Regions from separate parts of the Pseudoalteromonas sp. '520P1 No. 423' genome, predicted to be linked through region 1. Evidence: predicted binding sites of a transcription regulator. Region 1 holds the regulator's gene; each other region holds the start of a gene.

Region 1 (3,287 bases):
TTGGCCTAGTGCCAAGTGATAAAGGCACTATTAAAATTGATGATGAAGATATCACTTTACAGCCTATGCATAATCGTGCTCGTATGGGCATTGGCTACCTACCGCAAGAGTCATCTATTTTCAGAAAGCTGACTGTTTATCAAAATATCATGGCCATATTAGAAACTCGCAAACACCTGAATAAGCAACAAAGAGAAGATGCGCTTAATAATTTATTGGATGAATTTAATATTTGCCATATTCGTGATAGCCAAGGTATGGCATTATCAGGGGGCGAAAGACGTCGAGTTGAAATTGCCCGAGCTTTAGCAGCTGAACCTAAATTTATTCTATTAGATGAGCCATTTGCAGGTGTTGATCCAATTTCAGTATTGGATATTAAAAAAATTATACAACATCTTAAAAATAGAGGTATAGGCGTGTTAATTACAGACCATAATGTGCGTGAAACCTTAGATGTGTGTGAAAAAGCTTACATTGTTTCCCATGGCGAACTTATCGCATCTGGTACACCTGAAGCCGTTTTAGCTGATCAGACTGTAAGAGACGTTTATCTTGGTGAACAATTTAGATTATAAAAAAATATAAAAAGAAATATGGGCTATACTCAAAATTAAGTAAAAAAGAGTGTATTTAATTTAGACATTATAAGGATTGTTAAAACTTAATGAGGCAATCACTACAGCTTCGTCTTGGACAACAACTAACAATGACTCCACAGTTGCAACAGGCTATCCGCCTATTGCAACTTAGCACGTTAGATCTGCAGTTAGAGATACAAGAAGCACTCGAAAGCAACCCGCTCTTAGAACTTGATGAGCAAGATTTTAATGCTGAAGAAAAAACGCCAGCTTCTGAAAATGAAACAGCAGAAAAAGCTTCTGATGCAGAAGAGATAATCCCTACGGCTCAAGTAGAAATGGAAAGCTCTGAAGCCTTAACTAAAGAAACCCTAACAGACGAACTTGCAATGGATGTAAGTTGGGATGAATATGTCAGTGCCGCCCCCGTAGCATCGGCAGGACCTGCCCCAGATGATGATTTAGCATATCAAGGCAGTACATCCGAATCATTGCAAGATTATTTAATGTGGCAATTACGCCTCACCCCATTTAGCCCTACAGATGAAGCTATTGCCACTGCAATCGTAGAAGCTGTAGATGAATCAGGTTACTTAACCGTTTCTTCACAAGACATTTTAGATAGTTTAGGTTCTGAAGAAGATGAAGTTGAATTAGATGAAGTTGAAGCAGTACTTAAACGCATTCAGGTCTTTGATCCTATTGGCATTGCAGCTCGAAGCCTATCAGAGTGTTTATTAATTCAGCTTAATCAATACGATAAAACAACTCCTTGGCTTGATGAAACCAAACATATTTTAAGAGAATACGTTGAATTATTAGGTGCGAGAGATTATCGCAGCTTAATGAAAAAAACTAAGCTCAAAGAACCTGAATTAAAACAAGTGATGGATTTGATCCATAGCCTAAACCCGAAACCTGCATCAAGTATCGTAAAAGAACAAACTGAATATGTGATCCCCGATGTGACAGTAAAAAAAATAAAGGGTCGTTGGGTAGTTGATTTAAATTCAGATACCATGCCAAAAATAAGAGTCAATAATCACTATGCCTCTATGGCAGGCTCTTGTAATGCGGACAGTCAGTTTATTCGCTCTCATTTACAAGAGGCTAAATGGTTTATTAAAAGTATAGAAAGTAGAAACGAAACACTATTAAAAGTTGCCAATTGCATTGTAATGCAACAACAGGCATTCTTTGAACATGGTGATGAAGCAATGAAGCCTATGGTGCTTAACGACGTTGCTGAAATGGTAGAAATGCATGAATCAACTATTTCACGTGTAACCACACAGAAATATATGCATACACCACGTGGTATATATGAACTGAAATATTTTTTCTCTAGCCACGTAAGTACAGAAAATGGAGGTGAGTGTTCATCTACAGCTATTCGAGCACTTATCAAAAAGCTAATTGCCGCAGAAAATCAAGCCAAACCATTAAGTGATAGTAAAATAGCGGATATTTTAGCAGATCAAGGCATCAAGGTGGCCAGAAGAACGATAGCAAAATATCGAGAATCACTGTCCATTCCATCGTCAAATCAGAGAAAATGTTTAATCTGAGATGTATAATAGAAGGAAGTACGCTTATGCAATTAAATTTAACAGGTCGTCATGTAAATATCACAGATCCACTAAGAGACTATGTAACAAACAAATTCGCTAAGCTTGAAAGGCATTTTGATCATATTAACAATGTGCATGTTATCTTAGATATCGAAAAGCTATCTCAAAAAGCAGAAGCAACACTTCATGTTAATGGAGGCGAACTTTTTGCAACTTCTGAGCATGCTGATATGTATGCTGCTATTGATGGCTTGATTGATAAATTAGATCGACAAGTTATTAAACATAAAGAAAAATTATCTAGACGTTAAATATGATTAATTCATTTTTATCAAAGGACTGCACTAAAGCTGCAGTCCTTTTTCATAGCAAAAAACGAATGCTGGAATATATAAGCCAGATAGCACAGCAAAAGCTACCCGAGCTAACTGAACAAGAGATCCTTAATTCTTTATTAAAGCGAGAAAAGCTTGGAAGCACAGGTATCGGAAAAGGTATCGCTATTCCACACGGCCGATTATCCAATATAGATAAAACCGTGGCTATTTTAGTCGTAAATGCAGAACCCATTGCATTTGATGCAATAGACGATCGCCCTGTTGATATATTTATTACTTTATTAGTTCCTGATGCACAATGTCAGGCTCACTTAAAGACGTTAGCTGCAATTGCTGATAAACTCAAAGATAAACAGTTTTGTAAAAAATTACGTCATGCTCAATCAGATCAATCTTTATATGAGATAATGACACTTTAATAAAAATAAACTAATTATGAGTTTTTATGATTAGTTTTAGTCAAAGTTGAAGACGCATAAGGAAAATTCAGTGCAACTTATCATTATAAGCGGTCGTTCAGGATCCGGAAAATCAGTCGCTTTACGCGTATTAGAAGATTTAGGTTATTATGCCGTAGATAATATTCCAGTTAACCTACTGCCTTCGCTTGTAAGAAGTGTATCTGATAATTACGATAAAATAGCTGTCAGTATTGATGTTAGAAATTTACCCGCTGAGCAAAAGGAGTTTAATGAAATTCTTGGTTATTTACCTGAATTTGTTAAACCTAGCCTATTCTACTTAGATAGTGATGATACAACTTTAATAAAGCGATTTTCAGAAACCCGTCGTTTACA
Region 2 (3,287 bases), 3.4 Mb from region 1:
AACTGGATACTTTGGCCGCCGATATTTACATTTTTTCCACCCAAGCCAACAATAGGGTCTAAGTTGTATTCGGATTCTTTATCTGTTTCCGTTTTTGCGCTCTTCGAGGCTTGAGTTGACTCTTTAAGCATCACAGTAATGATATCACCCACTCTGACCGCTTTTTTATCTGAGTACATATCATTACTACTGTATGAATTAAATAATGACCCTGTTGGAACTATATTTTTCGCCTCAGCAGCAGGAGCGATGGGAGTATAATAAGGGTCATTGGAAACAACTTGTCGATTTGCAGTCGATACACAGCCGGCAAGTAAAACACAAACAACAAAACTAACTGTAGGTTTAAAAACACGCGTTAATCTAGACATAACCCTATCTCCTAAAATGCTTATAGTTGCTGGTTAATAAAGCTCATCATTTCATCTACCGCAGAAATGACTTTAGAGTTCATTTCATAAACCCTTTGTGTTTCTATTAAATTAACAAGTTCTTCAGTCGTATTTACATTAGATGTCTCTAATGCACCTTGGACTATAATACCTAAACCTTGTACACCTGGATTACCTTGTACTGGGGCACCGCTTACTGCTGTCTCAGTAAATAAATTTTGACCTGTCGGCTCAAGTCCTGCTGGGTTAATAAAATCAGAAATGGTTAACTGGCCTATCACCACATTTTCAGCCTGACCTCTAATATGCACAGAGACTTCACCATCTTGAGAAACGGTAAGTGATTGCGCATCGTCAGGTACATTCATTTCAGGTTGCACAGGAAAGCCCGCACCTGAGGTCACTACTCTTCCATCACCATCTGTCGTAAACTGGCCCGCTCGTGTGTAAGCTTGGCTACCATCTGGCATTAATACTTCAAAGAAACCTTGCCCTTGAATCATCCAGTCCATTGAGTTATCTGTAGTTAATAAATTACCTTGTGAAAAGTTTTTTTGAGTTGCTACAACTTTAGTACCCGCACCTAACATTAAACCTGAAGGCAATTCAGTATCTTGAGAAGAACGACCACCTGGTTGATTGATATTTTGATATAACAAATCTTCAAATACTGCACGGCTCTTTTTATAACCAACCGTGCTAGCATTCGCTAAGTTATTTGAAATAACAGATATATCTGTCTGTTGAGCATCAAGCCCTGTTTTACTAATCCACAATGCTGGGTTCATTATTTCTCTCCTACCTAAACTATTCTAAGTAAAGAAGATTGACTTTCATCCATCTTCTCTGCTGTTTTCATCATTTTGACCTGTAACTCAAACTGACGTTGATGTGAGATCATGCCCACCATTTCTTCTACAGGGTTTACATTAGACATTTCTAGCGCACCACTGAGTACACTCACACTAGGATCTAATTCACAAAAGCCACATAACTCCCCCGCGGTTTTTGCATCTTTTGGTCGGAACAATCCATCTAAACCTTTTTCTAATTGATTATTATTTTCTGGTTTAATAATTTTTAATTGGTCTACCTCTTCCATAAAGTTAGCAGGCGCACCTTGAGGCCTAACCTGTATTGTACCGTCACTACTAATTTCTATTTTTTCGACTGGAACAGGTAATATAATGGGGCCACCAGAACCTATTACGGTGCTTCCTCTAGCAGTTAATAACTCTCCTGTAGCTGAAACATGTAAGTTACCTTCTCGGGTATAAACTTCTTTACCCTCTTTATCTTGAATGCTTAACCAACCACCACCAGACACTGCAATATCTAGATTACGTCCAGTTGTAGCGATAGGCCCTAAACTCATATTTGAACCGGGCCTTTCTGTCATGGCAAAAACTCTAGATGGCATACCTTCACCAAAAGCTTGCATAGAACGCGCTTGTTCGAAGTCTGATTTAAAGCCGGTTGTTTTAGCGTTAGCCAAATTATTGGCACTTACAGCCGTTCCTATGAGGTTTTGTTTTGCGCCACTCATCGAAACATATAACAATTTATCCATTGTAAAACGCCAAAAAAATGATACTTACAGTATATCTAGCAATTTTAATGCCAAAGAATAAAAATTATTTTTTGTTAATTACACAAAGTAGTAGTTTTAAAAATATATTAATTGAAAATAGAGGTTTGAGAGGAATATTAATTATGAATTTAAAAGTTTTAAATTAACTACCAATAATAATTATTGATAATTAATTTAAAACTATGCCACTGAAGTGTCATAATAAAGGCTCAAAGCAACTTTATTATCTGATTTGCAGGATTGTTTGAGATATTGAGTTATTTACTTCAAGTGCTCTAGAGTTAGCTTGGAAGTTTCTCTGTGCAGTGATCAAATCAACTAATTCACCGGTTAAGTTTACGTTTGATTGCTCAAGTGTGCCCGATCGTATTGAACCAAAAGTACCTGAGTCTGGCTCGCCTGCAAGCGGATCACCTGAAGTTTGACTTGACGTCCAGCTTGTATTACCTATTTGAGTCAAACCTTGATCATTTGGAAAACGAACAAGTGCTACTTTACTAATGGCTTGAGAGTCACCATTTGAATATTTTGCTTCAATTAAACCATCGGTACCAATTGAGATCCCAGTTAATCGACCCACAGTCTGACCATCTTGACTTAATGCAGATACTTCAAACGGTGTTGAAAACTGAGTCAAATTAGTCATTACAAAGTTAAAAGTTTGATCTGGGTTCGCGCCATTAGTAATCGCACCAGCACCATCATGAGGAACTGCTGGAGGAGTTGCAATATTACCAACAGCACCTAAAGGCTCAGTTCTTGGCGTTGGAAAAGTACCAGGAATAACGGCACCTGATGTATCAAACTGTAATAGCATACCCCTTTGACCTGTTGTAGCTTGATATTCTAAAGCTCCCGGGTTTGCAACGTTAGGATCTTGACGTAAATCAACAGGTGTTACATTTCCGGCATCATCTGTTAATGTACTGAACATGACAAATGTATTATTATTAGTACTGGTAGAAGCAGGGATAACACCAGGGGTACCTGGAGCAGCCCCCGCACCTGCACCTAAAGCTGCTGGATTAGTCGTTTTTACATAATAAACAGATGAAATTCTGCTATTACCTAAAGAGTCATAGACAACAGTAGAGGTTGAAGAAGTAAATGTATTAGTATCATTTGGATCAAATAGAGACGGATCTAAGTTTGTTGCATTTGAATCTAGATTAAAACTTAAATCTACTTGTGAAGTTGCAGCCGGTGCACCTGCACTATCAGGTATTTGAATCGGTGCTGTTGTACTTAAACTGACAGATTTTACAGAACCGTCATCATTAACAGGTAATCCTTGTAAAAAATCA
Region 3 (3,287 bases), 1.9 Mb from region 1:
AGTCTTTATTGGGTGAGCAATTTAATGACACTTTAGATTTTTGCTACTGTGAATTCGATCGTTTAAATCAAGAGTTAGCACAATCAATCCATAATGATAATGAAAGTGCCATAAGACATGTCCATAGCTTAAAATCTAATGCAGCCCAGTTTGGTGCGTTAACTTTAGCTGAAATGGCTAAAAAAGTAGAGCATTCCCTTAATGATGGTAATTTAAATGATGCGCTAGTATATGCAGCACAATTGCAATCATTGATAGATCAAACTAAAGATAAAATTAATCTATGGAAAGGTAAATAGGGACATTGCCTACAAATATTTAATGTAGGCAAAAATCACAAAGAAGATTTTATTGGTGATCCCATGAAATATTTGAAACCAAGCCGCAATCATCGCACTTAAAGTCAAATAATTCAAACCAAGGTTCATCTAAACGCCAATCACCATCACAGCTCGGACACTTTCTTGTTTGCTCTGCAATTTTATTTAAACCACCCACACGATATAAATAATAATAAACAGGCTTTTTAGTTAATGCGCTGATCCGTTTTCTTAATGTTTGCCCTCGGCGGTATAAATCACTGTCGATATCTGCTAATTCTTTAATTGCAGAGAACTCACATCGTGTCGCACCATTGATTTGAATTTGATCACACGCTTGCCAGTCTTCTTGCCATTTGATTAAGGCTTTATAATCGCCATTTGCAATGGCTGGAAGTTTATAAAGAGGAACTGGCATAAAGTCATCGCCGCAATATACTGGGCTGCAAGTATGGACATAAGTGGTATAAATAATATAACTACTTGATTCATCTCTCGGTGCGGCGCCATTAGCATGAATATCTTGACCTATAACTTTAGTTTTTGGCTGTAACAAACCGACATCGTTTAATTTTTCTAAGCTACTTTTTACAAACGGGCTATGGTAAAGCGGGTGTAATGAATCTTGCTCAGGACACATAACGCGCGTAAGGAAATAACCATCTTTTAATACAGTAGGGAATTCTTCTCCAATAATTTGACCATTAAAGCGCAGTGCATTAACTAAGCGAATAATCGCTTTTTCAGCGGCTTCTAAAGTTGTATCTTGGTAGCAATCAAAAGTTAAATCAACAACAAACATTTATGAATTACCTGCTTTTTTTGAGTCTTTAAGTAAGGTTAAAATCAGATCTAACTTGCTTTCGATTCTATCTAACTGAGTTTGTGATTCATTTTTTTTCGGTTCTTGAGATTTTTGTTCTTGCTCATCAATTTTAAAATTATCAGGGTCGTTTTTATATCGGCCTAAAACAGAAATAATAATAGGCATAGGCACAGTTTGGCTTAATTTTCCCTTTATTAAAGCGACAGAAGGTACTTTATTTTGTACGAGTATTTTTTTTATTGCTTCAATAACAAATTGTTCCATAAGGGACTCTTAAAAAGTTAAATTGGTCAAATTAGCTAAATTTTAGCGTGAACATAATGATATAACTAGTCGTTTTTAAAACTATTAAATTTTATGTATAAGAAACAAGGCTTTAAATGTTGGCACTGATTTTGTTTAATTATTTCCTGAATCAAATTATTTATTGGATAACTTATAATGAAAAAAATATTAACCGCATTACTTTTAGTATCACCTTTAGCATTAACGGGTTGTGTCATTGCTGTTGATGGTGCTGCGGATCACTATTCAAAAGATAGTTGGGAAGTAAGGCAAGATAGTAATAGATCGATGATCAGTAATTTAGAACTAGGCCAATCTATTGATTTAATTAAAGGGAAGCTAGGGGTGCCTGATTTTTATGAAGTTTATAATAAGAACTCAGAACATACACAAGTATTATTCTATCGTACCCATAGAACAGATTCAGATAGCAAAACAACAAAAGATGAATGTCACTTTTTAAAGTTTAAAGATAATAAATTAGTTGCTATTGGCGATGGTTCGACTATTTCAAATTATTTATAAATAAAGTATTTAATATCAAGGTACTTCAATTCGATTTATCTTGATATTGCAGCTTTGTTAATTTCTTAACAAAGTATCAAACTGATCTATTATTTCACTCCAATCTCCATCTTCAGCTAATGATTCCGCTAAAAAATTCGCTTGGCCGTTATTCCAAAATGGCGCTTCACTAATATGAGTTGCACTCGCCAGTAGGTGCTCTGCAATAAATGAATTAATACCAGATTTTTAGTTGTCTAAACCAAGTTGCGAAAATAAATCTGTTAAATTGTGCAAATTTGTATCCATTTTATTTCCCAATTTTTAATTATGTTCTATATAAATATAGAACATAATAATAACAATGGAATCAATCATGGATACACTGGCAACAATACATACACCAAATGAATCTCTAAAAGCAATTTATCTTACAGCTGAAGACTTAAGTCTAGCAGCGAGTTTACTTTATCAGGCATATCATGATGATCCGCTATTAATGGAGATTTTAAACTCATCTACAAGCACGCCTGCAATATATGAAAAAAAATTAAGAGCATTGATCAGAGAAGAGCTCAACAGCTTTTGGCAGGGCCATGAACCTTTAGTGGGTTTATTTAAAGGAGATACTTTAAAAGCGGTAGCTTGTGTTTTTAAGTCAGGAAGTAAAATGAAAGCACAAAGAGTGTGGCATTGGCGATTAAAATTGATGCTGAGCGCAGGTTATTTAACGACTCAGCAGCTTATTAAGAAAGAAAAAGTTATTAGACAATCACTCGATGAATATGATTGTTATCATTTTCTTGCTTTTATAGCCGTAGCACCAGGTATGCAAAAACAAGGGTTTGGTAGTTTTTTATTACGCGCGCTAGATGATCTCATTAAAACAGATGAGGATACTTTAGGACTGGCAGTTTATGTGACTCGTGATGACTTAAAGGCTTTGTTTATTACGGATGGCTTTAAGCAAATTAAACAGCTTGAGTTCAGCAATGTCAGTGGTGATTTGTTATTCAAACTAAAATAACGTCTTTAATATAATTTCACGCTTAAGGCATAAAGGAAGTTTCAGTGTGAGATATATCCTACGTTAATGTAGGTTAGGACGTTTGTTCCCGTTTATTTCACTGATGATCTCAACTTAAGTTACTGATATTTATGTTTTTGTTGTTTATTACAATGTTAAGACAAAAATAAAATTAGCTTTTAAAGCTAATTTTATTTCATATTTCACTTAATATTAGTCCTGTAGGAAGCAAGCAGGTCATAGGAAATGACTGAAGTGTCAGGTAAGGGATTTAAGACAGATATCAAGATGATGTCACAGGGAAATAAAGGAGAAGGATAGGGAA

The links. The regulator sigma-54, encoded in region 1, starts transcription at its own class of promoters, with help from an activator protein. The targets are predictions, from matches to a motif close to GTTGGCACGNNNNTNGNNT.
Region 2: the regulator sigma-54 is predicted to act here: its motif matches at 1,999-2,017, upstream of PSA_RS16190 (flagellar basal body rod protein FlgF).
Region 3: the regulator sigma-54 is predicted to act here: its motif matches at 1,529-1,547, upstream of PSA_RS09415 (DUF3192 domain-containing protein).

What each region holds. Positions count from the first base shown of each region.
Region 1 is NZ_BBZB01000001.1:181,442-184,728, forward strand. Features, by position in the region: gene lptB (LPS export ABC transporter ATP-binding protein) at 1-578, shown strand, start outside; gene PSA_RS00830 (RNA polymerase factor sigma-54) at 668-2,149, shown strand; gene hpf (ribosome hibernation promoting factor) at 2,176-2,463, shown strand; gene ptsN (PTS IIA-like nitrogen regulatory protein PtsN) at 2,466-2,909, shown strand; gene rapZ (RNase adapter RapZ) at 2,980-3,287, shown strand, end outside.
Region 2 is NZ_BBZB01000001.1:3,536,314-3,539,600, forward strand. Features, by position in the region: gene flgH (flagellar basal body L-ring protein FlgH) at 1-371, opposite strand, end outside; gene flgG (flagellar basal-body rod protein FlgG) at 392-1,180, opposite strand; gene PSA_RS16190 (flagellar basal body rod protein FlgF) at 1,195-1,962, opposite strand; gene flgE (flagellar hook protein FlgE) at 2,207-3,287, opposite strand, start outside.
Region 3 is NZ_BBZB01000001.1:2,060,568-2,063,854, forward strand. Features, by position in the region: gene PSA_RS09400 (Hpt domain-containing protein) at 1-299, shown strand, start outside; gene PSA_RS09405 (Zn-ribbon-containing protein) at 349-1,122, opposite strand; gene PSA_RS09410 (hypothetical protein) at 1,123-1,410, opposite strand; gene PSA_RS09415 (DUF3192 domain-containing protein) at 1,588-1,956, shown strand; gene PSA_RS24505 (DUF2789 family protein) at 2,014-2,175, opposite strand; gene PSA_RS09420 (GNAT family N-acetyltransferase) at 2,312-2,962, shown strand.